2 regions of the Streptomyces sp. NPDC033966 genome follow, and region 2 is predicted to be linked to the other one. Evidence: riboswitches for the same ligand, from Rfam matches in the RefSeq annotation. Region 2 holds a riboswitch; the other holds the start of a gene.
What was found. Region 2 has a riboswitch for glycine ahead of gcvP (aminomethyl-transferring glycine dehydrogenase). Riboswitches for the same ligand answer to the same signal wherever they lie in the genome.

Region 1 (14,067 bases), on a different contig from region 2:
CGCGTAGATCGTCGTCCACTCGCTGCGGTGCATCATCGGGTCGCCCTCGGTGCGCAGCTGGCGCGCCGTGGACGCGGCGCGGCGCTTGACGCGCAGGCCGCCCGGGAGGATGCCCTCGCGGGACATGCCGCGCGAGACGCAGGACTGCATGACGCGCCAGATCTCCAGGAGGCCCTCGCGGATCTCCTCCTCGGTGCGCCAGGCCTTCTCGTTCTCCAGCATCAGGGAGGAGATCGACAGACCGGTCTCGTTGGCCAGGCGCAGCATCTCGTCGCCCGAGCGGAAGGGGTACTTCAGCACGGTGTCGTCGAGCTTGATCCGGTCCTCGCCGACCGCGTCCTCGTCCACGACGAAGCCGCCGCCGACCGAGTAGTACGTCTTCTCCAGCAGCGGGGCGCCGGCGGCGTCGTACGCGAAGAGGGTCATGCCGTTCGCGTGGTAGGGCAGCGAGCGGCGGCGGTGCAGGATCAGCTGGCTCGGCTCGTCGAAGTCGATCTCGTGGGCACTGCCTATCTCCGTACCCAGCAGCCGCAGCTTGCCGCTCTTGCGGATGCGCTCCACCTCGTCGTCGGCGGTCTCGACGTCCACGGTGCGGGGGGAGTGGCCCTCCAGGCCGAGCAGGACCGCCTTGGGCGTGCCGTGCCCGTGGCCGGTCGCGCCGAGGGAGCCGAAGAGTTCCGCCCGCACGGAGGCGGTCTGGGCGAGGACGCCGTCCTTCTTCAGCCGCGTCACGAACATGCGCGCCGCGCGCATCGGGCCGACCGTGTGGGAGGAGGACGGGCCGATGCCGATGGAGAAGAGGTCGAAGACGGAGATGGCCACTGGCGGACTCCCTTGTCTGCTCGTGGGGTGGGGAGGGGGCAGGGGTGTGGTGATCAAGACGGGGGATCTGCGGATTTTGTCCGGCAGACGAGCGTAACGCGTGGAGATGAACGGTTCGCCTCCCGGACGGGGCCGACGGACGTGAGCCGGGTCGCGTTCCGGTGCCGGGAGGGCCCGCAAGGGCGTGCCGGGGGCCGTGGCGGCCGCCAGGAGGGTGTGCGGGCCGCCGGAGAGCACCCGTACGGGTGCGGGCGGTCATGAAAAGGGCCCGGCCTTGTGAAGAACAAGGCCGGGCCCCCGGAGCCGTCCCTAGAGCGACGGGTACAGCGGGAACTTCGCGGCCAGGGCCGAGACGCGCGCCTTGAGGTCGGCGGCGTCGTAGCTCGGCTTCAGCGCCTGCGCGATGATCTCGGCGACCTCGGTGAAGGCCTCGGCGTCGAAACCGCGGGTCGCGAGGGCCGGCGTACCGATCCGCAGACCCGAGGTGACCATCGGGGGCCGCGGGTCGTTCGGGATGGCGTTGCGGTTGACCGTGATGCCGACCTCGTGGAGGCGGTCCTCGGCCTGCTGGCCGTCCAGCTCGGAGTTGCGCAGGTCGACCAGGACCAGGTGCACGTCGGTGCCGCCGGTGAGGACGTCCACGCCCACGGCCTTGACGTCGTCCTGGACCAGGCGGGCGGCGAGGATCTTCGCGCCCTCCAGGGTCCGCTCCTGGCGCTCCTTGAACTCCGGCGAGGCCGCGACCTTGAAGGAGACGGCCTTGGCCGCGATCACGTGCTCCAGCGGGCCGCCCTGCTGGCCCGGGAAGACCGCGGAGTTGATCTTCTTGGCCAGCTCCTGCGTCGACAGGATGACGCCGCCGCGCGGACCGCCGAGGGTCTTGTGCGTGGTGGTGGTGACGACGTGGGCGTGCGGCACCGGGTTCGGGTGCAGGCCCGCGGCGACCAGGCCCGCGAAGTGGGCCATGTCGACCATCAGGTACGCGCCGACCTCGTCCGCGATCCGGCGGAAGGCGGCGAAGTCCAGCTGGCGCGGGTACGCGGACCAGCCGGCGACGATCAGCTGCGGCTTGGACTCCTTGGCGAGGCGCTCGACCTCGGCCATGTCCACCTGGCCGGTCTCGTCGACGTGGTACGGGACCACGTTGTAGAGCTTGCCGGAGAAGTTGATCTTCATGCCGTGGGTCAGGTGACCGCCGTGGGCCAGGTTCAGGCCCATGATCGTGTCGCCCGGCTTGAGCAGCGCGAACATCGCGGCGGCGTTGGCCTGTGCACCCGAGTGCGGCTGGACGTTCGCGGCCTCGGCGCCGAACAGCGCCTTGATGCGGTCGATCGCGATCTGCTCGACCACGTCGACGTGCTCGCAGCCGCCGTAGTAGCGGCGGCCCGGGTAGCCCTCGGCGTACTTGTTGGTCAGGACCGAGCCCTGGGCCTCCATGACGGCGACCGGAGCGAAGTTCTCCGACGCGATCATTTCCAGGGTCGACTGCTGGCGCACGAGCTCGGCGTCGACGGCGGCGGCGACGTCAGGGTCGAGCTCGTGGAGGGGGGTGTTCAGAACGGACATTCAGGGGCCCCTGGGGTGTCAGTTGTCGGAGTGGGTGAGCGCGGCGTACTCGTCGGCGGTGAGCGCGTCCTTCGGCTCCTCCGACAGGCGCACCTTGAACAGCCAGCCACCCTCGAACGGGGCGGAGTTCACCAGGGCCGGGTCGTCCACGACGTCCTGGTTGAACTCGGTGACCTCGCCGGAGACGGGGGAGTACAGGTCGCTGACCGACTTGGTCGACTCCAGCTCGCCACAGGTCTCGCCCTCGGTGACGGTGTCGCCGACCTCGGGGAGCTGGGCGTAGACGACGTCACCGAGCGCGTTGGCCGCGAACTCCGTGATGCCGACCGTCGCGACGCCGTCCTCGACGGCCGACAGCCACTCGTGCTCCTTGGTGTAACGCAGCTGCTGGGGGTTGCTCATGACCTGATTCTCCTGGATGCGGGGAGGTGGATACGAATGGTGGTCTTGCGTGCTGAGACGGGGGGACCCGGTACGAGGGCTACTTCTGCCGCTTGTAGAAGGGCAGGGCCACGACCTCGTACGGCTCATGCGTACCGCGAATGTCGACGCCGACGCCGGAGGTGCCGGGCGCGGCGTGCTCCGCGTCGACGTACGCCATCGCGATCGGCTTGCCCAGCGTGGGGGACGGGGCGCCGGAGGTCACCTCGCCGATGACCTCGCCGCCCGCGACCACCGGGAAGCCGGCGCGCGGGACGCGGCGGCCCTCGGCGACCAGGCCGACCAGCTTGCGCGGCGGCTTGGTGGCGGCGACCTCGGCGGCGGCCTCCAGGGCGGCGCGGCCGACGAAGTCGCCCTCCTTCTCGAACTTCACGACCCGGCCCAGCCCGGCGTCGAAGGGGGTGAGCGCGGTGGTCAGCTCGTGCCCGTACAGCGGCATGCCCGCCTCCAGGCGCAGCGTGTCGCGGCAGGACAGGCCGGCCGGCACCAGGCCGGCGCCCTCGCCCGCCTCGGTCAGCGCCTGCCACAGCTCCACGGCGTGCTCGGGGGAGACGAACAGCTCGAAGCCGTCCTCGCCCGTGTAGCCGGTACGGGCGATCAGGGCGGGCACGCCCGCGACGGTGCCCGGCAGGCCCGCGTAGTACTTCAGGCCGTCCAGGTCGGCGTCCGTCAGCGACTTCAGGATGCCGGGGGACTCCGGGCCCTGGACGGCGATCAGCGCGTACGCGTCACGGTCGTCGCGGACCTCGGTGTCGAAGCCGGCCGCGCGCTCGGTGAGCGCGTCCAGCACGACCTGGGCGTTGGAGGCGTTGGCGACGACCATGTACTCGGTCTCGCCGAGGCGGTAGACGATCAGGTCGTCGAGGATCCCGCCGTCCTCCTGGCAGATGTGCGTGTAGCGGGCGCGGCCGACGCCGACGGTGGAGATGTTCCCGACGAGCGCGTAGTCCAGCGCCTTCACGGCCTCCGGGCCGGTCAGGGTGATCTCGCCCATGTGGGACAGGTCGAACAGGCCGGCCTTGGTGCGTACGGCGTTGTGCTCGTCGCGCTCACTGGCGTAGCGCAGCGGCATGTCCCAGCCCGCGAAGTCGGTCATGGTCGCACCGAGCGAGCGGTGCAGCGCGTCGAGCGCGGTCAGGCGGGGGGCAGTGCTCATGGGTGTGGCTCCCGGGTCCCAGGGCATGACATGACGAGGAGGTTCCTCCCCATCTGTCATCGGAACCTGAGAGGTTCGCCGAGAGTTCCCGGAGGGGGAACGCCGACTTGCACCTTGGGTGGAGCACGCGCCGGGCCGTCCGGGGACGGACGCGGCGGGGCTCGCTTTTCAGATCTGCCTCATCCACGCGGTACGGGGCCTGAGAGATTCAAGGGAGGTACTTGCTCCTTCGGCGCCCGGGCACGGCCTCGCGGCCTGCCGGGACTCTCCCGCGCGGATTCAAGCGGCCGGTATGCAGTTTGGTGTCCAGATGGCGCACATCATTGCACGGGACGGGCGGGGGAGGGCAGTGGGGCCCGGAAGAACGTGCGGTCCGGGCGGGGCCGGCCGTCCGCGCTGTGGAACGCCCGGCCGCAACCGGGGCCGCCGGATTACCGTCTCTTTACATTCAGTGGGCATGGGGCCCTCGCGGCCCGATTCGGGGGAGACGATCACTGTGCGGAGACTCGGAGTGGCTACGACGACAGGTGCGGTCGGCGCGGTCCCGGAGCAGCGGAGCACCGCCCGGCCCGCGGCGGCCGGCGGCCCCGGCCCCGTCCGCGACCTGCGCGGACAGTCCGCGCGGCCGCACCGGCTGAGCTACGCCGCCGGGGACATCGTGGTGGTGTCCGGGCTGCCCGGCGGCGGCAAGAGCACCCTGATCAAGCGGGCCGCCGAAGCCGCCATCGACTCGCAGGACACCCGCGAGCGCTGGGAGCGCCGCATGCCGTCCGGCCTGCCGTACGCGGTGTACCGGCCGCTGGTCCGCGCCGCGCACTACGGGGGGCTGTGGCGCGAGCTGCGCTCCGGCGCCTCTGTGGTGGTCCACGACTGCGGCACCCAGCCGTGGGTGCGGGGCCTGCTGGCCGCCGTCGCGCGGCGGCGGGGGCGGGCGCTGCACCTGCTGCTGCTGGACAGCACCCCCGACGAGGCCCTGTCCGGGCAGGAGGCCCGCGGCCGTCGGGTGTCGGCGTACGCGTTCGCCCGCCACCGGGGCGCGGTGTCCCGCCTCCTGCGCTCCGCGGAGGCCGGCCGGACCCCGCGCGGCTGCGCCTCGCTCACCCTCCTGGACCGCCCCGCGGCCGCCGCCCTGACCCGGATCACGTTCGACGCCTGACGGGCCGCTGCCCGGATTCCAGCCCCGCCGGCGTTCGGGGCGCTGGGTCTGGGGGGGCGGAGCCCCAGGGGGTCCGGGGCGCAGCCCCTGGGGTACCCCCAGCGGTAGCCGGGGGAGGAACGGGCGAAGGGCGGGCAGGGGACCTCGCCCCGCGCAGCGGTACGCGCCACCCGCGGACGCCCCGGCCACGCGCCGGCGTCGCCGGTGAAACCGCCCCGGCACTCCCGCGCGTCACAGAGGCGGCGGCACCCCCCGCCCACCGCCGGAGGCCACGGTAGCCTCGGGGCGACATCGGCGCGGACACAGGGAGAGCAGGCGCACATGCAAGGCAACGGCTGGCCGGCGAACGAGTTGGAGCAGGTGCTCGGAGCGGCGCTCGGCCAGGCGGACGCCGGCCCGCGGATCCTGGAGGCGCTCGGCCGCAGCCAGGTCTGGGTGCCGCTCCCCCAGGGCGGCGGGCCCGACAGCGCCTCCCTCGACCTCCCCACGATGCTGATCGACGGCGCGGCGTACGTCCCCGTCTACAGCTCGGAGGCCCAGTTCCGCTTCGCCGCCGGCCCCGCCATGGACTTCGCGGTCGCCCCCGTCGTCGAGTTCGCCCGCGGCCTGCCCCCGCAGCTCGGCATCGCCGTGAACCCCGAGGGTGCCGTCGGGGTCCCCCTGCCCCCCGCCGCCGTCGCGGAGCTGTGCCGCACCGGCCGCACCGAGCTCGACGGTCCGGCCTCCGGCGGCCGCGTCCGGCTCTTCGAACCCGACTGGCAGGAGGACCCGGTCGACTTCCTCGCCGCCGCCGCCGAGGAGTTCCGGGCGACCGGAGCCGTGGCGTCCGCCCACCGCTGCCTCGCCAGCGTCGAGGGCGGCGACCCCCAGCTCTTCATCGGTGTCCGCCTGGCGGGATGGGATCCCGGGTCCCGCAGCGCCCCTCTGGAGGCGCTCGGCCGCGCCCTGGCCCGCGTACCGGCGCCCTGGCCGGTGCAGTTGATCCTGCTGGACGCCGCCGAGGACCCGGTCACGGAGTGGATTCGTGAGCGCGTACGCCCCTTCTACCTCCCGTAGCGCCGCTTAAGCTGGTTGGGACGTGTGGACGACGGGCGGACGAAGACGAAGAGGGGTACCGGGTGAGTGCGTCAGGCACGGCCGCGGCCGGGCAGGTCGAGCACATGCTGCGCCAGGTGACTCCCGGGCGCTATGAGAGCTATGAGTCATTCCTGCACGCCCTCGGCGAGGGCAGGCTCTGGATGCTGCTGTGGCAGGGGCAGCCGGGCTCACCGGACGCCCAGTACGGCGGCATGGAGGTCGAGGGGCTGGGCTACGCCCCCTGCGTGACCTCCCCGCAGGAGCTGGCCGCGAGCGGCTGGAACCGCGGCTACGAGGTGGTCACGGGCCGGGACATCGCCCGCGCCCTCTACCCGGACCGCTGGGGCCTGTGGGTCAACCCGCACGCCCAGGGCGGCGGCCTCGGCATCCCCTGGGCCGACCTGCGCCGGGTCGCCACCGGCCTGGACCGGATGCCGGCGGGGCCGCTGCGGCTGTCCGAGCCGGCCCTGGAGCTCCCACAGTTCTACGGGCTGCTGACCCAGCACGCGCACCGCACGCCGGCCGTGAGGTCGCTGCGCCGCGCCTGGGTGCAGCCCTCGCTCGGGTCCGCGTACCTCGCGGTGGGGCTCGACCTGTACGACGCCTCGGCGCCCGCGCTGGAATCCGTACGGGAGATGATGCGCCAGTCGGTCGGCGCCGTGCCCGAGGGGGTTCCGGTGTGCACGGTGGCGCTCGCGGACGAGCACGATCCGGTGGCGATGTGGCTGCGTGCGCAGACCCGGCCCTTCTACGACCGCGAGGGGCAGGCCGCCGCCTACTGAGCCCCCGCGGGCGTTCCGGGGACGCTTTCCCCGAGCTCCCTACAGGGATTTCCGGGGTGCGCCCGCGCCCTGAGACAAACCCGTCCGACGGACACCAGGCCGCCGGGAACCACGGTTCCCGGCGGCCTTCGTCTTGTCCGGATATCACCGTAGGTGGGCGCCCAATTGGCGCACTCCTCCCCAGGGTTGGGCGTGATGTCCGGTTGCGTACCGAACGGACGGTCTTGCTCCGCTGAGCCGTGAGCGGAGTCCGGATAACGGGAACCCAGGCCTCAGATCACGGTTGCGCATCCATTCATCTGCGGGTCTGGCGGCTGGTCGAGCGCCCGATGAAGACTCCCCACCCAAGAGCCGGTCAGTCCTCCAGGACGCGGTTCGGTCCGTGGACTCCGCCGCTCGTCCCGACGCGGCGCTTCCGCACTTCCCGCACCTCAGCTGCACCGCACCGCACGCACCGCACCCTGCTCCACCCACAGCACGGCCGCACTGCCAGCACTGCCAGCACCTCGCACCTCGTACGCGTTCACGTGCCCCGAGCACTGGAGCGCCACTCCGCACCAACGCCGCCACAGCGGCGGGCATGGGCCGACCCACCCGTCGGCCGAGAGGGGTCCCCACCACGATGACGGCACCACTGCACGACACGAGCGCGGAATCACCCGCACCCGTGTCCGTAGCCGAAGTCCCTGCCAAGGCCATCGAAGGCCGCTCGCCCGGCCGCATCGCCTGGATGCGGCTCAAGCGCGACAAGGTCGCGCTGACCGGCGGCGTGATCGTGATCCTCCTGATCCTGGTGGCGGTCTTCGCGCCGCTGATCGTGAACCTGCTGGGCCACGACCCCAACGAGTTCCACGAGGACATGATCGATCCGGACCTGGGCACGCCGCTCGGCTCCTTGGGCGGCATCAGCTCCGACTTCCTGCTGGGCGTCGAACCGACCAACGGGCGCGACGTGTTCAGCCGGATCGTCTACGGCGCCCGCATCTCGCTGGTCGTCGCCTTCCTGGCGGCCTTCGTCTCGGTCGTCCTCGGCAGCCTCCTGGGTGCCCTCGCCGGCTTCCTCGGCGGCTGGGTGGACGGGATCATCAGCCGGCTGATGGACCTGCTGCTGGCCTTCCCCCAGCTGCTGTTCACCATCGCCCTGGTCTCCGTGGTCCCCAACTCCGTGTGGGGGTTCGAGGGTTCCGGCGTCCGGATGGGCGTGCTCATCCTCGTCATCGGCTTCTTCGGGTGGCCGTACATCGGCCGCATCGTCCGGGGCCAGACGATCTCCCTGCGGGAACGCGAGTACGTCGAGGCCGCTCGCAGCCTCGGGGCCGGCCGCGGCTACATCCTCCTGAAGGAGCTGCTGCCGAACCTGGTCGCGCCGATCCTCGTCTACGCCACGCTGATCATCCCGACCAACATCCTGACCGAAGCGGCCCTCAGCTTCCTGGGTGCCGGCGTCAAGCCGCCCACCGCTTCCTGGGGAAAGATGCTCTCCGACGCCGTCCCCATCTACCAGGACGACCCCATGTACATGGTGGTTCCCGGTATGACGATCTTCATCACCGTCCTGGCGTTCAACCTCTTCGGGGACGGGCTGCGTGACGCACTCGACCCCAAGGGCAGCTGAACCGCTTCTTCGATTCACCACCTCTGGAGGTTGGACAACCGTGACCCGCAGAAAGCAGGCTCTCGCGATCACCGCAGTGATCGCCGCGCTCTCGATGACCGCCGCGTGCGGTGGCAACGACAAGAAGGACGACAAGGCCGCCGACGGCGACAGCGGCAAGGGCTACAGCGGTGCCGCGACCGCCGTGATCAACCCCTCGGACGCCAAGGGCGGCGAGCTCAAGCTCTGGTCCCCGCAGGACGTCGACTACCTCGACCCGGCGCGCGCCTACTACGGCTTCGTCTGGAACATGCAGCGCCTCTACGTCCGCAGCCTGCTGGCCTACGACGCCAAGCCGGGCAAGGACGGCACGAAGGTCGTACCCGACCTCGCCGAGGCCCTGCCGGTCATCAGCAACGACGGCAAGACCTACACCCTGAAGCTCAAGGACGGGGTGAAGTTCGAGGACGGTACGCCGATCACCTCGAAGGACATCAAGTACGGCGTCGAGCGCGTCTTCGCGCAGGACGTGCTGTCCGGCGGCCCGACCTACCTGATCGACCTCCTGGACCAGGGCCAGAAGTACCCCGGCCCGTACAAGGACACCGACCCGAACAAGATGGGTCTGAAGACGGTCGAGACGCCGGACGACAAGACGATCGTCTTCAACCTGGCGAGCGCGAACTCCGACTTCAGCTACCTGCTGGCCATGCCGTCCTCCTCGCCGGTCCCGGCGGGCAAGGACACGGGCGCCACGTACACCAACAAGCCGATCTCCACGGGCCCCTACAAGGTCGAGAGCTTCACCGCCGGCAAGGGCGCGACCTTCGTCCGCAACGAGAACTGGGACCCGAAGACGGACCCGATCCGCAAGGGTCTGCCGGACAAGGTCTCCTTCACGGTCACCACCAACCCGGACGACATGGACCAGCGCCTGCTCTCCGGCGACATCGACATGGCCGTCGACGGCACCGGTGTCCAGCAGGCCGCGAAGAACAAGATCCTCAAGGACGAGAAGCTCAAGGCCAACGCGGACAACCCGTTCACGGGCTACATCCGCTACTTCGCCTTCCCGCAGACGGTCGCGCCGTTCGACAACATCGAGTGCCGCAAGGCCGTCATCTACGCGGCCGACCCGAAGTCCCTCCAGACCGCCCGCGGCGGCCCGACCAGCGGTGACCTCGGCGCCAACATGCTGCCGGCCGGTGTCCCCGGCTCGGACAAGAGCTACGACCCCTTCGGCCTGACCAAGGGCAAGTCGCAGGCGTCGAAGGCCAAGGAGGCCCTCAAGGCCTGTGGCAAGCCCGACGGCTTCGAGACCGTCATCGCCGTGCGCAACAACCGCGCCCCCGAGGTGAAGACGGCCGAGTCCCTGCAGGCCTCGCTCGCCAAGGTCGGCATCAAGGCGACGATCGACCAGTTCGACGGCAAGCTCTCCTCCTCCACGATCGGTTCGCCCGAGAACGTGAAGAAGAAGGGCTACGGCATCATCGTCATGGGCTGGGGCGCCGACTACAACTCCGGCGCGGGCTTCCTGCAGCCGCTGGTCGACGGATCGTTCATCCTGCCGAACGGCAACAACAACTACACCGAGGTCAACGACACGGAGATCAACGGCCTGTTCGACAAGGCCGCTGCCGCCGCCACCCCGGAGGCCGCCGCTCCGTTCTACACGGAGATCAACAAGAAGGTCATGGACAAGGCGCTCTACCTGCCGATCAACTTCGACAAGGCGCTCGTCTACCACAACCCGCGCCTGACGAACGTCTTCTTCAACGAGTCCTTCGGCAAGATCGACCTCGCCACCGTGGGCATCAAGCAGTAGCGGCGGAGCAGCAGAACCAGCAGGACCAGCAGGCTGCCCGGCGACGAGCCGGGCAGCAGCCTGGCAGCCCGGCCGACGCCGGGCACGCAACCGCAACTCAGCACGTAAGTAAGTGCCTTCACCGCACATGCGCTAGTCCGAAGGGCAGGTGAAGGCCGCAGGCGCTGGCCGCCGCCCCCACGAGGGGCGGCGGCCACCAGCCCCGGGCGGCCGACTGCAGTGCTCGTCTACCTCATACGGCGGCTGTTCAACGTCGCCGCCACGCTGCTGGTGGTCTCCGTGGTCACCTTCGGCATCTTCTTCGCGGTCCCGAAGCTGACCGGCAGCGATCCCGCGCTCATGTACGCCGGCCGGGAGACCAACGAGACCGCCCTGGCGGGCATCCGCGTGAAGATGGGCTTCGACAAGCCCATCTCCGAGCAGTACCTGCTCTTCGTCAAGGGCATTTTCGCCGGCCGCGACTACGACGGCGGCACCGAGATCACCCACTGTGCGGCCCCCTGCTTCGGCTACTCCTTCAAGACCGAGGCGCCCGTCTGGGAAACCATGATGGACCGCATCCCGGTCACCCTCTCGCTCGCCCTCGGGGCGGCCGTGATCTGGGTGATCGCCGGAGTGGCCACGGGCGTGATCTCCGCACTCAAACGCCGCACCGCCGTCGACCGCACCGTCATGGTCGGCGCGCTCGCAGGCGTCTCCCTGCCGATCTTCTTCACCGGCATGGTGGCCCCCGCGGTCTTCGTCTACAGCCTCGGCTGGCTGGACGTCTCCAACTACAAACCCCTGACCGAGGATCCGCTGGCCTGGCTCAACAGCATGATCCTGCCCTGGGTCACCCTGGCCTTCCTCTTCGCCGCGACCTACGCCCGCATCACCCGGGCGACCATGCTGGAGGTCATGGGCGAGGACTACATCCGCACCGCCCGCGCCAAGGGCCTCAAGGAGGCCGTGGTCATCCGCAAGCACGCCCTGCGCTCCACGCTCACCCCGGTCGTCACCATGTTCGGCCTGGACCTCGGCGGCCTCCTCGGCGGCGCGGTGCTCACCGAGACCACCTTCAACTTCCAGGGCCTGGGCACGGCCGCCGTGGCCGCGATCAGCGCCGGCGACCTCCCCGTGATCATGGGCGTCACCCTGCTCGCCGCCCTGTTCGTGGTCCTCGCGAACCTGATCGTGGACCTGCTGTACGCCGTCATCGACCCGCGCGTGAGGCTGACGTGACCAAGAACGATTCCGACCAGCCGGCCTTCGTGCCCGAGCAGGGCGGCGCGCGCGACGCGGCCCCCTTCCTCTCCGTGCGCGACCTCAAGGTCCACTTCCCGACCGACGACGGCCTGGTCAAGTCCGTGGACGGCCTCACCTTCGACCTGGAGCGCGGCAAGACCCTCGGCATCGTGGGCGAGTCCGGCTCCGGCAAGTCGGTGACCTCGCTGGCCATCATGGGCCTGCACCGCACCGGCAACGCGCGCAGCCGCCCCGACATCTCGGGCGAGGTCGTGCTCGACGGCGAGGACCTGGTCAGCGCCGACGCCGACCACGTACGCCGGCTGCGCGGCCGCAAGATGGCGATGGTCTTCCAGGACCCGCTGTCCGCGATGCACCCGTACTACTCGGTCGGCAAGCAGATCGTCGAGGCGTACCGGACCCACCACGACGTCGACAAGAAGAAGGCCCGCGCCCGCGCCGTCGAGATGCTCGACCGCGTCGGCATCCCGGAGCCCCACCGGCGCGTGGACGCGTACCCCCACGAGTTCTCCGGCGGTATGCGCCAGCGCGCGATGATCGCGATGGCGCTGGTCAACAACCCCGAACTGCTCATCGCGGACGAGCCGACCACCGCCCTGGACGTCACCGTCCAGGCGCAGATCCTCGACCTGATCCGCGACCTGCAGAAGGAGTTCGGCTCCGCGGTCATCATGATCACGCACGACCTCGGCGTGGTCGCCGAGATGGCCGACGAGATCCTCGTGATGTACGGCGGCCGGTGCGTCGAGCGCGGCACCGCCGAGAAGGTCTTCTACGAGCCCCGCCACCCCTACACCTGGGGACTGCTCGGCTCCATGCCGCGCATCGACCGCGACCAGACCGAGCGGCTGATCCCGGTCAAGGGCTCGCCGCCCAGCCTCATCAACATCCCGAGCGGCTGCGCGTTCAACCCCCGGTGCCCCTACGCCGACGTGCCCAAGGGGGGCATCACCCGCACCCAGCGGCCCGAGCTGACCCAGGACGACAGCCGGCACTGGTCCGCCTGCCACATGTCGCAGGAGGAGCGGACCCGGATCTGGACCGAAGAGATTGCGCCGAAGCTGTGACGGACATGAAGAAGGACACCGCCGCCCAGGACTCGGCGACGGCCGTCGCCGAGGCGGAACCGCTGCTGAAGGTCACCGGCCTGGTCAAGCACTTCCCCATCAACAAGGGGATGCTGCGCCGCCAGACCGCCGCCGTGAAGGCCGTCGACGGGATCGACTTCGACGTCCGGCGGGGTGAGACCCTCGGCGTCGTCGGCGAGTCCGGCTGCGGCAAGTCGACGATGGGCCGCCTCATCACGCGGCTGCTGGAACCGACCGCCGGGCGCATCGAGTTCGAGGGCAAGGACATCACCCACCTCAGCGTGGCCGGCATGCGCCCGCTGCGCCGCGACGTGCAGATGATCTTCCAGGACCCGTACGGCTCGCTGAACCCGCGCCACACGGTCGGCGCGATCGTCTCGGCCCCCTTCAAGCTCCAGGGCGTCACCCCCGAGGGCGGCATCAAGAAGGAGGTCCAGCGCCTCCTCTCGCTCGTCGGCCTGAACCCGGAGCACTACAACCGCTACCCGCACGAGTTCTCCGGCGGCCAGCGCCAGCGCATCGGCATCGCGCGCGCCCTGGCGCTGAAGCCGAAGCTGGTCGTCGCGGACGAGCCGGTGTCGGCGCTGGACGTGTCGATCCAGGCGCAGGTGGTGAACCTGCTGGACGACCTCCAGCAGGAGCTCGGCCTGACGTACGTGATCATCGCGCACGACCTGTCGGTCATCCGGCACGTCTCGGACCGCATCGCGGTGATGTACCTCGGCAAGATCGTGGAGCTGGCGGACCGCAAGTCGCTGTACGAGTCCCCGATGCACCCGTACACGAACGCCCTGCTGTCCGCCGTCCCCGTCCCGGACCCGAGGCGGCGCGGCGCGAAGAGCGGCCGCATCCTGCTCAAGGGCGACGTCCCCTCGCCGATCTCCCCGCCGGCCGGCTGCCGCTTCCACACGCGGTGCTGGAAGGCGACGGAACTCTGCGCGAAGCAGGACCCGCCGCTGCTCACCATCAAGCCGGGCCACCAGACGGCCTGCCACCACCCGGAGAACCAGCCGGCGCCTGCCTCTTCCTGAAGCGCCGCCGCCCTTCTCTGACGCGCCGCTCGCGCGGGGCCGGCCCCTCCCCGTCCTTCACCCTCCCCCAGCGGTAGCTGGGGGAGGGTCTGGGGGCGGAGCCCCCAGGAAGGGGTCCGGGGCGCAGCTCCGGGGAACGGGCGAAGGGCGGGTAGGGGACCTCGCCCCGCGCAGCGGCCACCGGCAGACGGCTCCCGGCAAGGCGCCCCACGGCAGGGGCGGACGCCACCGCCCCGCCGGCAGGCGACAATGACCGGGTGCTCCACGATCTCTTCCCGCCCGGC
Region 2 (14,067 bases):
GATGCCCCAGGCGTCCAGCCCGGCCGCGGCCATCGGCAGCAGCTCGTCCAGCACCAGCCGTACGGCGGGCACGCTCACCAGCCCCCCGGCCCGGCCCTTGCGCGGCCAGCGGATCCGCGCGTCGATCCCGTACCGGCAGGCCGCGTCGAAGTTGGCCTCCGCCTCCGCGAAGGACATCCGGGTCCACACGGGGCGCGGCTCGTCCGCGAGGGTCCGTACGAGTCCGTAGTAGAAGGCGGCGTTGGCGACGACGTCGGCGACGGTGGGCCCGGCGGGCAGGACCCGGTTCTCCACCCTCAGGTGCGGCACCCCGTCGGCGACCCCGTAGACGGGCCGGTTCCACCGGTAGACCGTGCCGTTGTGCAGCACCAGCTCCTGCAGGCTCGGCACCCCGCCCTCGGCGAGCACCCGCAGCGGCTCCTCCTCGTCGCAGATCGGCAGCAGGGAGGGGAAGAAGCGGACGTTCTCGGCGAAGAGCTCGTACACCGAGTCCACCCACCGCTCCCCGAACCAGGTCCGCGGCCGCACCCCCTGCGCCTGGAGTTCGGGCGGCCGGGTGTCGGTGGCCTGCGTGAACAGCGGCGGACGCGACTCGCGCCACAGCTCGCGCCCGAACAGGAACGGCGAGTTGGCCCCCACCGCTATCTGTACGGCGGTCACCGCCTGCGCGGCGTTCCACACGTCGGAGAACCGGGCCGGGGTGACCTGGAGGTGCAGCTGTACGGAGGTGCAGGCGGCTTCCGGCACGATCGAGCCGGTGCTCCAGGTCAGCCGCTCGACCCCGTCGATGTCGAGCCGGAAGTCCTCCCCGCGCATCATCAGGATCTGCTCGTTGAGCAGGGAGTAGCGGTCCACCGCCGAGAGGTTGGCCAGGGCCAGGTCCGCGCGGGAGATGGTGGGCAGGATCCCGATCATCACGACGCCCGCGTCGATCTCCGCGGCCTGCCGGTGGGCGTAGTTCAGTCCCGCGCTCAGTTCTTCGGAGAGCTGGTCGAATACCCTCCCGTCGAGCCGGTGCGGAAGTACGTTCACCTCCAGGTTGAACATTCCGAGTTCGGTCTGGAAATCGGGGCTCGCAATCCGCTCCAGCACCTGTGCATTCACCATGCGCGGCAAACCGTCGGCACCCGCGAGATTCAACTCGATCTCCAGCCCCATCATGTTCTTGGGCCGATCGAACCTCTTCTCCGCCAGAAGGCGCTCCAGCCCCTCCAGGCACTCGTGAAGCTTCCTCCGATACCGATGCCGATCGGACAGGTCGAATCCGCCTGCCACGACCTTCTCCCCCATCGAAGCGTCCCTCCTCGAGTGGGCCAGGCCCGGTGCGTCCGGGCGCGCGTCACGGTCGATGATGCCCAGGCACCGTGATCCATAACGCCGGCCGGGGGTCTTGGCGGGGAGCGCGCGCCGGTATGGCCTGATGGGCGCTCCGGCACATTCGCCTGGCAACCCACCGCGCGCAAATTCCCCCTGCCCTTTGCCTGTTCCTGATTAACGAAGGTTTCCAGCCGAGCGCCCTTGGGGTAACCTCCGAGGTCAGCGCGGCATGTCCGCGTGTAACCGGCATGAATACCATGGCAGCGGGACCGGAAGGCGCCTTGCCGGCAATAGGCGGGACGGCTAGCCGAAACACTGCGTGAACACATGTCGTATAAACTCCGCAAACGAGGCAGAGAGTTGGCGCGCGGCCATTGCCCCAAAGCCCACCTCTGACCTCAGAATGCGACAGCGCCGTCCGCACTTTCCCCCGCACCACAGGTCTCCCAAGTGAGAGGCGACCCACCATGCCGCTGCATGTCCCCCCGGCTCCCGCGCCCGCCCTGCGCAGCGTCCTCGCGGCACTCGGTTCTCCCACCGCCGTCCACGAGGCACACACCCCGGCCCTGCGCTCGCACCAGGGCCCGCTCACCGCCGAACTCCCGCTTCCGGTCCACGTGCTCGACCGTCTGAGCGTGTCCGGCCACACGGCCGGCGGCCGGCCGCCCCGGACCCGGCTCACCGGCTGGCGGTTCCTGATCCGCAGCGGCGACCGCTTCGTCGCGGCCGCCGACACCCGGCTGACCCCGGACGGCTGGGCCTTCTCCCATTTCTTCGAGGGCCCCTACGTCGCCGCGACCGAACGCGCCCTCCGCCAGGCCGAGTCGCTCGGCAAGGGCTACCAGCCGAGGCTGCTGTCCGTACCTGAGCTGTACATGCTGACCCTGTGGCTGCACGGGGCGGTCGGCGCCGACGCCGCCGCCGGCCTCCCCGCCGCCGCCGACCTGCTGGTGCCACTGGCCCCGGCCCCGCCCGGGATCGCGCCCTTCCGGCCGCATCCCGTCTCGGAGCTGCTGCCCGTACTGACCCACCGGCTGACCCCGGCCGCCCCGCCGGTCCCGCCCACCCTCGCGGCCCCGGCGGCTTGACCCGGGTGACCCATTCGGCCTAGTCCGCTCGGGTCAATGCGAACCACCCGAAATGACAGGGGAGTTGGCCTGAACCGCCCGCACGGGTGATGCGTCCTCATTCCAAGAGGACAGCTGCCGGGAAATACCTGCGAAGCGGCCGTCCTGGGGGAACACTGAGGACATCCTCCCCGCAGGCGCGGGGACGACACAGGGGGACGGCCATGAATCACGCATCGAGCCGTAGCGAACAGACCACACCGCAGCGAAAGAACCCATCCATGTGCCAGCACCAGCCCGCCTGCCCGTCATCAGAATCCGCCGACCGGGAGGCAGCGCGCCCGGTGGCCAACCACCCGGAACAGGGCTGGAGCCTGCTGTGCAACGGCGTCCTGCTCTTCGAGGACACCGGTGAGCTGCTGCCGGACGGACAGATCATCGCCCCGCACCGCCCGCTCGCGGCGGCGTAGCCGGCACCGCACGGCAACACCGCACGGATGCGGAAGGGGCCGGTCCCGGAGCTCGATGCTCCGGGACCGGCCCCTTCACCGTTCCCTCACCGTGTCAGCGGCCCGTCCCCGACGGTCCCGCCGACGCGGCTCAGTTGTCGTACTCGTCCAGCGGCGGGCAGGAGCAGACCAGGTTCCGGTCACCGAAGGCGCCGTCGATCCGGCGCACCGGCGGCCAGTACTTCTCCGCGGCGGAGACCCCGCCCGGGAAGACGGCCTCGTCGCGGCTGTACGGGTGGTTCCACTCGCCGCCCAGCGCCGCGGCGGTGTGCGGGGCGTTGGCGAGCGGGTTGTCGTCCACCGGCCACTCACCGCCGGCGACCCGCTCGATCTCGCCGCGGATGGCGATCATCGCGTCGCAGAAGCGGTCGATCTCGATGAGGTCCTCGGACTCGGTCGGCTCGATCATCAGCGTGCCGGCCACCGGGAAGGACATGGTCGGCGCGTGGAAGCCGTAGTCGATCAGGCGCTTGGCGATGTCGTCGACGCTCACGCCCGTGGCCTTCGACAGCGGACGCAGGTCGATGATGCACTCGTGCGCGACCAGGTTGCCCGGACCGGTGTAGAGGACCGGGTAGTGGGGCTCCAGGCGCTTGGCGATGTAGTTGGCACCGAGTACCGCCACCTGGGTGGCGCGCTTGAGGCCCTCGCCACCCATCAGGCGGACGTACGACCAGGAGATCGGCAGGATGCCCGCCGAACCCCACGGCGCCGCCGAGATCGGGCCGACGCCCGTCTCGGGGCCGGCGGTCGGCTGGAGCGGGTGGTTCGGCAGGTACGGGGCCAGGTGCGCCCGGACACCGACCGGGCCGACGCCCGGGCCGCCGCCACCGTGCGGGATGCAGAAGGTCTTGTGCAGGTTCAGGTGCGAGACGTCGCCGCCGAAGTGGCCCGGCTTGGCCAGACCCACCAGGGCGTTCAGGTTGGCGCCGTCCACGTACACCTGGCCGCCGGCCTCGTGCACCTGGGCGCAGATGTCGGCGACGTGCTCCTCGAAGACACCGTGCGTCGACGGGTAGGTGATCATGAGGACGGAGAGCTCGTCGCGGTACTGCTCGATCTTGGCGCGCAGGTCGTCCGCGTCCACCTCGCCGTCGTCGGCGGTCTTGACCACGACGACCTTCATGCCGGCCATCACGGCGCTCGCGGCGTTGGTGCCGTGCGCGGACGACGGGATGAGACAGATGGTGCGCTGCTCGTCGCCGTTCGCGCGGTGGTAGGCGCGGACGGCCAGCAGGCCGGCGAGCTCGCCCTGGGAGCCCGCGTTCGGCTGGATGGAGACCTTGTCGTAGCCGGTGACCTCGCAGAGACGTTCCTCCAGCTCGTTGATGAGCGTGAGGTACCCCTCGGCCTGCTCGACCGGGGCGAACGGGTGCAGCTGGCCGAACTCGGGCCAGGTCACCGGCTCCATCTCGGTGGTCGCGTTGAGCTTCATGGTGCAGGAGCCCAGCGGGATCATGCCGCGGTCCAGCGCGTAGTCCTTGTCCGAGAGCTTGCGCAGGTAGCGCAGCATCGCGGTCTCGGAGCGGTGCTGGTGGAAGACCGGGTGGGTCAGGTACGCGTCCGAGCGCAGCAGGTCCTCGGGCAGCGTGTCGGCGGCGACCGCGTCCAGGGCCTCGACATCCGCGGCGGAGCCGCCGACACCGAAAGCGGCCCAGACCGCTTCGAGGTCGGCGCGCGTGGTGGTCTCGTCACAGGAGACCGACACGTGGTCGGCGTCGGCCCGGTACAGGTTGACCCCGCCCTCGCGGGCGGCGGCGACGACCTCGGCGGCCTTGCCGGGCACCTTGGCGGTGACGGTGTCGAAGAAGGAGCCGTGCACCAGCTCGACCCCGCCGGCCGTCAGGCCCGCGGCGAGGATGGCCGCGTAGCGGTGGGTGCGGCGGGCGATCGTCTTCAGGCCGTCCGGGCCGTGGTAGACGGCGTACATGCCGGCCATGACGGCGAGCAGCACCTGCGCGGTGCAGATGTTGCTGGTGGCCTTCTCGCGGCGGATGTGCTGCTCACGGGTCTGCAGGGCCAGGCGGTACGCCTTGTTGCCGTCCGCGTCCACGGAGACGCCGACGAGGCGGCCGGGCAGCGAGCGGGCGTGCTTGGCCTGGACGGCCATGTAGCCGGCGTGCGGGCCGCCGAAGCCCATCGGGACGCCGAAGCGCTGGGTGGTGCCGACGGCGATGTCCGCGCCCAGCTCGCCCGGGGAGGTCAGCAGGGTCAGGGCGAGCAGGTCGGCGGAGACGGTGACGATCGCGCCGAGCTCGTGCGCCTGGTCGATGACCGGCTTGATCTCGCGGACCGCGCCGGAGGCGCCCGGGTACTGGAGCAGCACGCCGAAGACACCGCGCTCGGCGATCTCGGCGGGGATGCCCTCGGACAGGTCCGCGACGACGACCTCGACGCCCGTGGGCTCGGCGCGGGTCTCGATCACGGCGATGGTCTGCGGCAGCGCGTCGGCGTCGACGAGGAAGACCCCGCCCTTGACCTTGCCCACGCGGCGGGCCATCGACATGGCCTCGGCCGCCGCGGTGCCCTCGTCCAGCAGGGAGGCGCCGGAGGTGGGCAGGCCGGTCAGGTCGGCGACGAGGGTCTGGAAGTTCAGCAGCGCCTCGAGGCGGCCCTGGGAGATCTCCGGCTGGTACGGGGTGTACGCCGTGTACCAGGCCGGGTTCTCCATGACGTTGCGCAGGATCACCGGCGGGGTGAAGGTCCCGTAGTAGCCGAGACCGATCATCGAGGAGAGCACCTGGTTGCGGTCGGCCAGCGAGCGCAGCTCGGCCAGCACCTCGGCTTCGGTGCGCGCTCCGGGCAGGTTCAGCGCATCGGCGGTCTTGATCACATCCGGTACCGCGGCGGCGGTCAGCTCGTCCAGGGAGCCGTAGCCCACCTGGGCGAGCATCTTGGCCTGCGCTTCGGCGTCCGGGCCGATGTGGCGCTGCTCGAAGGGGATGCCCTGCTCGAGCTGGGAGAGCGGAATGCGGTTGGCGGTCATAACGGAGGCCTCCTGGTCGTATGACCTGCGAGGGGCACCACGGCGCGGGCACCCGGACGGCCTCCCCCTCTGTCATCTCAACCTGAGAGCTTCACCGGAGTCGCGGGGTTCGCCCGAGAGCTCCGGCTTTCACCGTCGGTGAGGGGAAGGTCCGGTACTGCGGGCCCGGCGCCTGCCCCTGCTTTCCAGAGTGGCCTCGTCACGTGCGGTACGTATGCCTGAGAGATTCCGGGGAGGATTTGCTCCTTCGGCGCCTCCGTCGTACTCACTCGGAGGACTCTCCCGCACAGGGTCAACAGCCGTCACCCAGCCTACCAGCGAGGATCTCGACCCTCCCTCGAGTGGCCCCCTCTTGAAATATGCACTTCTGTAGTCATTACGGATGAGCTGTGCATCACTGCGACCGTACGGAGGGACCGTGCAGACCGACATCGATCCCCGCAGCCTGATCGGCCGCAAGGCGTTCGACCGCAACGGCACCAAGATCGGCACCGTGGACGAGGTCTACCTCGACGACGCCACGGGCGTCCCGGAGTGGGCCGCAGTCCGGACGGGCCTCTTCGGCCGCGACGCCTTCGTCCCCCTGGAACCCAGCGAAGTGGTGGACGACGCCCTGCGCGTGCCCTTCGAACGTTCCCTGATCAAGGACGCCCCCGACTTCGGGGTCGGCCGCCACCTCTCCCCCGAGCAGGAGCTCCAGCTCTACCACCACTACGGCCTGGACGTGGCCCTGCCCTCCGACTTCCAGCGCCCCCGCCCCCAGGACACCCCCTAAGGAGCCTCCCCCTCCCCCACGAGGGGCAGCGGATCGGACGCCTCCAGCTCGGGGTCGTCCAGCAGGAAGGTGCGGACCCGGCCCGGGGGCGATCCGGGCCGCTCGAACCGTACGGTCACCCGCCCGACCCCGCTGCCCTGCACCCACCCCGGCCCGTACACCGCGTGGTGTACGTCGCTGCCCGCCGCCCAGTGCCGCGCGGGAGCCGCCCCGGTGCCCTCCAGGGCCGCCGCAGGGGCCTGGGAGGGCCCGTCTTCCCGGGTGGCTCCGGCGGCGCCCTCCTCGGCGCCCAGCGCCTCCGCCCCGGCCTCCTCGGCGGTGGCCAGCGCCTGGGCGAACAGGTCCTCCTGCGTGTAGTCGGCGAGCCCCGTCACCCCCACCCCCAGCAGCCGCACCCCGCCGGTGGTGTCCACGCCCTCCAGCAGCCGCGCGGCCGCCTCCCGCACGACCGCCGGGTCGTCGGTGGGGCCCCGCAGCGTCTCGGAGCGGGTCAGCGTCGAGAAGTCGTACCGGCGCACCTTCAGGACGATGGTCCGCCCCGAGTGCCCCGAGGCGCGCAGCCGGCCCACGCAGCGGTCGGCGAGCCGCTGCACCTCGTTCCGGATCCGCACCCGGTCATGCAGGTCCACGTCGAAGGTGTCCTCCACCGAGACGGACTTCGCGTCCCGCTCGGCGACCACCGGCCGGTCGTCCAGCCCCAGCGCCATCCGGTACAGGCCGACTCCGTGCGCCCGCCCCACCATCCGCACCAGCTCGTCCTCGCCCGCCTCGGCCAGCTCCCCCACGGTGGTGATCCCCGCCCGGCGCAGGTGCTCCCCGGTGGCCGGCCCCACCCCGGGCAGGATGCGCACCGACATGGGCGCGAGGAGCTCGCGCTCGGCGCCCGGCTCGATCAGCAGCAGCCCGTCGGGCTTGGCCTCCTCCGAGGCGATCTTGGCCAGCATCTTGGACCCGGCCAGCCCCACCGAGCCGCTGAGCCCCGTCAGGGCCGTGATGCCGGCCCGCAGCCGCTCCCCCGTGGCACGGGCGCCGGCCGAGTCGAAGGCCGCTCCGCCCGCCTCCAGGTCCACGAAGGCCTCGTCCAGGCTGAGCGGCTCCACCAGCGGCGACAGCTCCCGCAGCAGGCCCATGACCAGCTCGCTGACCTCTCGGTAGAGGGTGAAGCGCGGGATCAGGTAGGCACCGTTCGGGCAGAGGCGGCGGGCCTGCGCGGTCGGCATCGCCGAGTGCACCCCGAAGCGCCTGGCCTCGTACGAGGCGGTGGCGACGACCCCGCGTGGCCCGAGCCCTCCGACGATCACGGCCTTCCCGCGCAGGCTGGGCTTCGACGCCTGCTCCACGGAGGCGTAGAAGGCGTCCATGTCCAGGTGCAGGATGGTCGGCGCGGCTCTCACGGCACCGATGCTGCCCTACGCCACTGACAACGCGGTGATCACCGGCCCGTGACCCACCGCGGGGCGCGGCCTGAGGTCCGGACGGCCCGGTTCGGCCCCGAGTCAGACGGCCCGGTTCCGGCGGGCCGCGAGCTCGTCGGCCGGGTTGTGGCCGACCAGGGTCTCCCCGGTGTCCACGCGCTCCCCGTGCAGCTGCGACAGCGCGTTCTCGACGTCGCGCCAGACGACGCCCACCGCGATGCCGAAGACGCCCTGTCCGCCCTGGAGCAGGCTCACGACCTGGTCCGGCGAGGTGCACTCGTACACGGTCGCGCCGTCGCTCATCAGCGTCATGCGCTCCAGGTCGGAGAAGCCCCGGTCCCGCAGGTGCTGCACGGCGGTGCGGATGTTCTGCAGCGCCACCCCGGTGTCGAGGAAACGCTTGACGATCTTCAGGACGACCACGTCGCGGAAGCTGTACAGCCGCTGGGTGCCCGACCCGTACGCGGGCCGCACGCTCGGCTCCACGAGTCCGGTGCGCGCCCAGTAGTCGAGCTGCCGGTAGGTGATCCCCGCGGCGGCGCACGCCGTCGGTCCGCGGTAGCCGACCTGCTCGGACACCGGGCCTTCGCTCACCGGTCCGACCGGCGCGGCCGCCGGCTGACGGTGCGCGGAACCCGCCGCGCCGCCGTGCACCGGGTACGGCCCACCGTCGCTCCGCGCGGGGGTGCCCCCGGTCGTACCGTCGCCCGTGATCCTCACGCCGACCCTCCGTCCTTGACCTGCCACCTTGAAGGTAGGCAGTGACCAGGGGTGCGTCAACGATCGCCACACTCGGCACGCCGAGTGATAATCACCCTGAGAGTGGTTTCCCGTACCCCGTTGCGGGGAAAGGCTAGTCGAATGGGCTGACAGTTCCCGGTGGACGGCACGGCCGCCGGCGCGGCTACTGGGGGCCCGTGCCGAAGTCCTCGGGAGAGATCTGGTCGAGGAACTCGCGGAACTTCTCCACCTCGTCCTCCTGCTCATCGGGAATGGCGATTCCGGCGTCGTCCAGCACGCCGTCACTGCCGTAGATCGGCGTTCCCGTGCGCAGGGCCAGCGCTATGGCGTCCGACGGCCGCGCGCTCACCTCGACCCCGCTGGCGAAGACCAGCTCCGCGTAGAAGACGCCCTCCCGCAGATCCGTGATCCGGACCTCGGTGAGCTCCTCACCGACCGCCTCCAGCACGTCCTTGAACAGGTCGTGCGTCAGCGGCCGGGCAGGGGCCATGCCCTGCTGCGCGAAGGCAATGGCGGTCGCCTCCCCAGGACCGATCCAGATGGGGAGGTACCGGTCGCCTCCCACTTCACGCAGGAGCACGATCGGTTGGTTGGAGGGCATTTCCACCCGGACACCCACAACGTCGAGCTCGTTCACACAGCAACCCTAGGACCTGCCCGGCAGGTTTGGGTAGTCGGGGCCCCACCGGGACCCCTCCGGTCAGTGCGGACGGAGCCCGAGAGCGGTCTGCACCAAGGCCTCGTGGAGCCGTACGGAGAGCCCCGCGAGCTCCCTCGTCGTGGCTTCGGCGTGCGCCCTGGTCTGCGGATTGCGGTGCCTGCGCAGCGGGGCGACGAGCTGCTCCACCAAACCGGCCTCCCGGTCCGCCGCGGCCTTCATCCCGCGCAGGTGGCGGGGTTCCAGGCCGAACCGGCCGAGATCCGCGATCAGCCGGGCCACGGTGAGCGTCCCGGCGTCGAACCCGCCGCCCGGCGCCTCGGAGATGAGCCCGTACGACTCCCACTCGACGAGCTGTGCCTCGTCCGCCTCCGCGGCCGCGATCAGCTCGGCGCGGCCCACCCGGGCCGCCGGCGGCTCAGCGGCCGCCTCCGCGTACCCGCCGGAGGGCTGGGCGCCCTCCACGGACTCCCCGTGCGCGGCGGGCGCGGGGATGCGGATCTGCTCACCCCGGTCGAGCGCGTCCAGCTGCTCCCGGATGACCTTCAGCGGGAGGTAGTGGTCACGCTGCAGGCGCAGGACGCGCGCGAGCCGTTCCACGTCCCCGGTGCTGAACTTGCGGTATCCGGAAGGCGTGCGCCGGGGTTCGACCAGGCCCTCCGCCTCCAGGAAGCGGATCTTCGAGATCGTGACTTCGGGGAACTCGTCCCGCAGCGTGGTCAGCACCGTGCCGATGCTGACCAGCTGCCCGGCCGAGCCCGCGGTGCCGTTCTTCGGGGCACCGCCCGTCGGGGTACGCAGCATGGAACCTTCCCTGGGGTCCCCCCGGAGGGTGTCCGGGGGTGGGGTTCCCCCCGGACGGTGTCCGAGGGGGGTCAGACGCCCCGCAGGCTCGCGTAGAAGACCAGCCGGTACTTACCGATCTGCACCTCGTCACCGTTGTGCAGGGCGACGGACTCGATCGGCTCGCGGTTGACGTACGTGCCGTTGAGGCTGCCCACGTCGGCGACGGTGAAGCCGCCCTCCGGGCTCCGGCGGAATTCGACATGCAGGCGGGACACGGTGATGTCGTCCAGGAAGATGTCGCTCTGCGGGTGCCGGCCCGCAGTCGTCAGTTCGCCGTCCAGCAGGAACCGGCTGCCCGAGTTGGGCCCGCGCCGCACGATCAGCAGGGCCGAACCGGGCGGCAGCGCCTCCACCGCGGCCTGGGCCTCGGGAGAGAGCGAGGACGACACGTGCTGGCCCGACCCCTCGGCCTCGTAGGCCTCCAGGCCCGAGATCGAGATGGTGGACGTGGTCTCCGAAGCACGCTCCGGCGTCAGACCCGGCCGCAGCGGCGCCCCGCAGTTGGAGCAGAAACGGCTCGCAGCGTCGCTGCGGTGACCGCACCTGCCGCACGTCTGCTCGGCCGACATGGACGGCTCCTCGCGCCGCGGCTGCCCCGCGGAGGCACTGGTGGCATAGGGGTCAGAGGCAAACCCTCCACCCGCACTAGAGGTTGATGGTTCACCGAAACCTATGCGCCCGGAACCAGCGGGGTCAACGGACGACGCGCCGCGCCCGCCCGAATTGTCACCCGGGCCGGCCACCTCGTCACGGAAGAGCGGCCTGTCGCCCTGCCCTTCCCCTTCCGGCTGCCCCGCGCGGTGCCGCGCCGCACCGCTTTCCTCGTTCTTCTTCTTGCCGAACAACTTCTCAAACAACTTCACGGGCGATTCCCCTTGACCGAAACAGACCCGCCCGTGGGGCAGGACGAACTCTGCATGCACACACCTGCCGACCCGGACATTCTGACAACGTCCGTAACCACCAGACAGTTTCCACCACGCACGGCGACTTCCGTGCGTCGACCCCCCGCAGGCATCGGCCCGCGTGAGCCTGTCCACATTCCGCTACGCATCACGGCGATGACGACCGAGCGTAGTCAGGCTGCTTCGCAGCCCGCAAGGCATCCACAACGATCTTCGCCGACCGTGTGACGGCGACCGTGGCCTGTTCCTTCTCCATCGTCTGCACCACACCTCCCGGGATGTTCAGCGCGGGCTCCAGATCCTGCGGTTTGCCGATGACCTTGAACTCATAGGGCTGTGTGATCTTCTTACCGTCGATCCCGACCCCGCCGCCCTCGTCGGAGAAGTACGAGCCCGCCACGACGCGCACCCCGTTGATCTGGATCGCCTCCGCCCCGGCCGCCCGCAGCTCCTGGAGGGTGTCCAGCAACTGGTCGGACCTCACCTGGCCCTTCGTGTCGGTGATCCGCAGCGTGATCCCCGGGCCCTGTGCGGCCACCGTACCGGCCAGGATGCCCAGTTGGCGCTCCTTCTCAACCGTCTGCCGACGGGCCTCTTCCGCCTGGTTGGAACTGCTCTGCAGCTCCTTGCGCTGGTCGTCCAGCCGCTGCTTCTCGTCCTCCAGACGCTGTGTCCGCCCGTCCAGCTCGTCGAGGATCCGTACGAGGTCCTCCTGCCGGGCACCGCGCAGCGGGGCGCTGGAGTCGCTGTTGGACCGGACCTGGATCGCGAGCCCGAGGCCCAGGACGAACAGCAGCAGCGCGACGATCAGTTGGGCCCGGCTGAATCTGGGCGGCCACAGACCGGCGGCCAGGCGCTGGCGCCCGGTCTCCTGCGGCCCGACCGGCTCGGCCGGCTCGGCCGGCCCGGGTCGCGGGGACTCCTGGGGCCGCGACGGCTCCGGCTCGGGCTTCGACGGCTCGGGCTGCGACGCCTCGGGCTTCGACGGCGGCTGCGGCTGCGGCGGCTGGGGGACGTCCGGCTCCCCCGGCGGCGTGTTCTCCGTGCTCATCGGCCTCACGCCCGGAAGACGTGCCGGCGGATGGCCGCGGCGTTGGAGAAGATCCGGATGCCGAGGACGACGACCACGCCCGTCGACAGCTGCGAGCCGACGCCCAGCTTGTCGCCGAGGAAGACGATCAGCGCGGCGACGACCACGTTCGAGAGGAACGACACCACGAAGACCTTGTCGACGAAGATCCCGTCGAGCATCGCGCGCAGGCCGCCGAACACCGCGTCGAGCGCGGCGACCACGGCGATCGGCAGATAAGGCTCCACCACGGCCGGCACCTCGGGCCGGACCAGAAGCCCGACCACCACTCCGGCCAAGAGGCCCAGTACCGCGATCACGATGCACCCTTCTTCGGCTCTACTGCTGTGGCTGTGCGGACGGTCAGGCTCGACGCCGCGGGCAGCCGCACCTCGTCCATCGGGGTCAGGCTGTAGCGGATCCCGTAGCTCTCCTGGAGGACGTGCAGGTACTGACCGTCCACGGAGTCCTGGAACGTGGTCCCGAGCCGCTTCTTGTCACCCACCGCGAGGACCTCGTAGGGCGGCACCAGCGGCTTGTTGTCGACCAGTATCGCGTCACCCGCGGCCCTGATCGCCGACAGCGCCGTCAGCCGCTGCCCGCTGATCGAAACGGCCTCGGCACCCGACTGCCAGAGCCCGTTGACGATCCGCTGCATGTCCCGGTCGCGCACCCGGCCGGTGTTCGAGAACCCGGCGCTCTCGCGCGGACCGCCACCACCGCCCGACGAGGCGCCCTTGGCATCGTCCACCACCAGTTTGACGCCGGGACCGCGCACCTCGGTTGCACCCGCCAGCAGTTCCACCAGCCGGCCCCGCTCCCCGACCTGCTGCTTCAGCACGGCGCGCTGCCGGTCGGCGACCTCGGTCCGCAGCCGTTCGGTCTCCCGCTCCAGGGCGTCGGCGTGGTCGTTGGCCCGCCGTACCCGGTCGATCAGCTCCTGCCGCTCCTTGGCCAGTACCGGAGCCGCTATCCGCGCCTGCGCGGCACCGAGCGTGACCACCATGGCGGCGAGCACCAGACCCGCGGCGAGCGCCAGCTTGGCCTTGAGGGTACGGGGCAGCCCCGCCGTACCGTCCGCCTCGCGCCGGGCCGAGGCTTCCGCATAGCCCTCGTCGAGGCTGTGGTCCATCACGTGGGTCAGCAGCGACATGGACGCGTCCGGACGCGCGGGCGGTGTGGCCGAACTCCGGTTGTTGGGCGGCTGCGACATGCCGCACATCGTTGCATGTCGCCGCCGCCAACACCCAATGCGGCCGTCCGGCGGGCCGGGCCGGGTCAGTGCCCGCACCCGGCCCGCCGGAACCGCTCCCCAGGGTGACGCCCCCGGTCAGTGCTGCCCGGCGCCGTCCACGACCGCGCCCCACTCGTCGAGGAGCGCCTGCGCGGAGGCGTCGTCGGGGCCTTCGGCCCACAGGTGGGTGACCGCCTCCGCCGGGTCCGGCAGGACCAGCGCCCACCGCCCGTCGGCCTCGACCACGCGCACCCCGTCGGTGGTGTCCACCTGCCGGTCGCCGGCCGCCTCCACGACCCGCCGCATGACGAGCCCCTTCGCCGCCCACGGCGTGGGCACGTCGCGCTTGAGCACGTGCGCGCGCGGGATGCGGGCGTCGATCTGGCTCAGGGTGAGCTGCGTCCGCGCGACCAGCCCGATCAGCTGGACGAAGGCCGCCGACCCGTCGAAGACGCTGCTGAACTCCGGGACGATGAACCCGCCCCGGCCGTCCCCGCCGAAGATCGTGGTCTCCTCACGGCCGACCCGGGTCAGGTCGTCGGGCG

Region 1: linked by a shared signal. The riboswitch ahead of gcvT (glycine cleavage system aminomethyltransferase GcvT) and the one ahead of gcvP (aminomethyl-transferring glycine dehydrogenase) in region 2 are both predicted to bind glycine.

The regions. Positions count from the first base shown of each region.
Region 1 covers NZ_JBVIRQ010000001.1:282,105-296,171, reverse strand. Annotated here, with positions in the region: gene ACZ518_RS01400 (L-serine ammonia-lyase) at 1-822, opposite strand, end outside; gene glyA (serine hydroxymethyltransferase) at 1,132-2,388, opposite strand; gene gcvH (glycine cleavage system protein GcvH) at 2,407-2,790, opposite strand; gene gcvT (glycine cleavage system aminomethyltransferase GcvT) at 2,870-3,985, opposite strand; glycine riboswitch at 4,164-4,267, opposite strand; gene ACZ518_RS01380 (AAA family ATPase) at 4,443-5,141, shown strand; gene ACZ518_RS01375 (enhanced serine sensitivity protein SseB) at 5,463-6,197, shown strand; gene ACZ518_RS01370 (enhanced serine sensitivity protein SseB C-terminal domain-containing protein) at 6,260-7,000, shown strand; gene ACZ518_RS01365 (ABC transporter permease) at 7,623-8,615, shown strand; gene ACZ518_RS01360 (ABC transporter substrate-binding protein) at 8,710-10,419, shown strand; gene ACZ518_RS01355 (ABC transporter permease) at 10,639-11,640, shown strand; gene ACZ518_RS01350 (ABC transporter ATP-binding protein) at 11,670-12,731, shown strand; gene ACZ518_RS01345 (ABC transporter ATP-binding protein) at 12,737-13,783, shown strand; gene ACZ518_RS01340 (trimeric intracellular cation channel family protein) at 14,041-14,067, shown strand, end outside.
Region 2 covers NZ_JBVIRQ010000032.1:2,942-17,008, reverse strand. Annotated here, with positions in the region: gene ACZ518_RS38635 (glutamate-cysteine ligase family protein) at 1-1,290, opposite strand, end outside; gene ACZ518_RS38630 (hypothetical protein) at 1,785-2,405, shown strand; gene ACZ518_RS38625 (DUF5999 family protein) at 2,666-2,854, shown strand; gene gcvP (aminomethyl-transferring glycine dehydrogenase) at 2,985-5,879, opposite strand; glycine riboswitch at 6,076-6,174, opposite strand; gene ACZ518_RS38615 (PRC-barrel domain-containing protein) at 6,298-6,654, shown strand; gene ACZ518_RS38610 (DNA polymerase IV) at 6,651-8,048, opposite strand; gene ACZ518_RS38605 (MerR family transcriptional regulator) at 8,151-8,789, opposite strand; gene ACZ518_RS38600 (bifunctional nuclease family protein) at 8,974-9,447, opposite strand; gene ftsR (transcriptional regulator FtsR) at 9,511-10,272, opposite strand; gene ACZ518_RS38590 (FHA domain-containing protein) at 10,344-11,237, opposite strand; gene ACZ518_RS38585 (DUF881 domain-containing protein) at 11,368-12,270, opposite strand; gene ACZ518_RS38580 (small basic family protein) at 12,276-12,608, opposite strand; gene ACZ518_RS38575 (DUF881 domain-containing protein) at 12,605-13,510, opposite strand; gene ACZ518_RS38570 (sugar phosphate nucleotidyltransferase) at 13,619-14,067, opposite strand, start outside.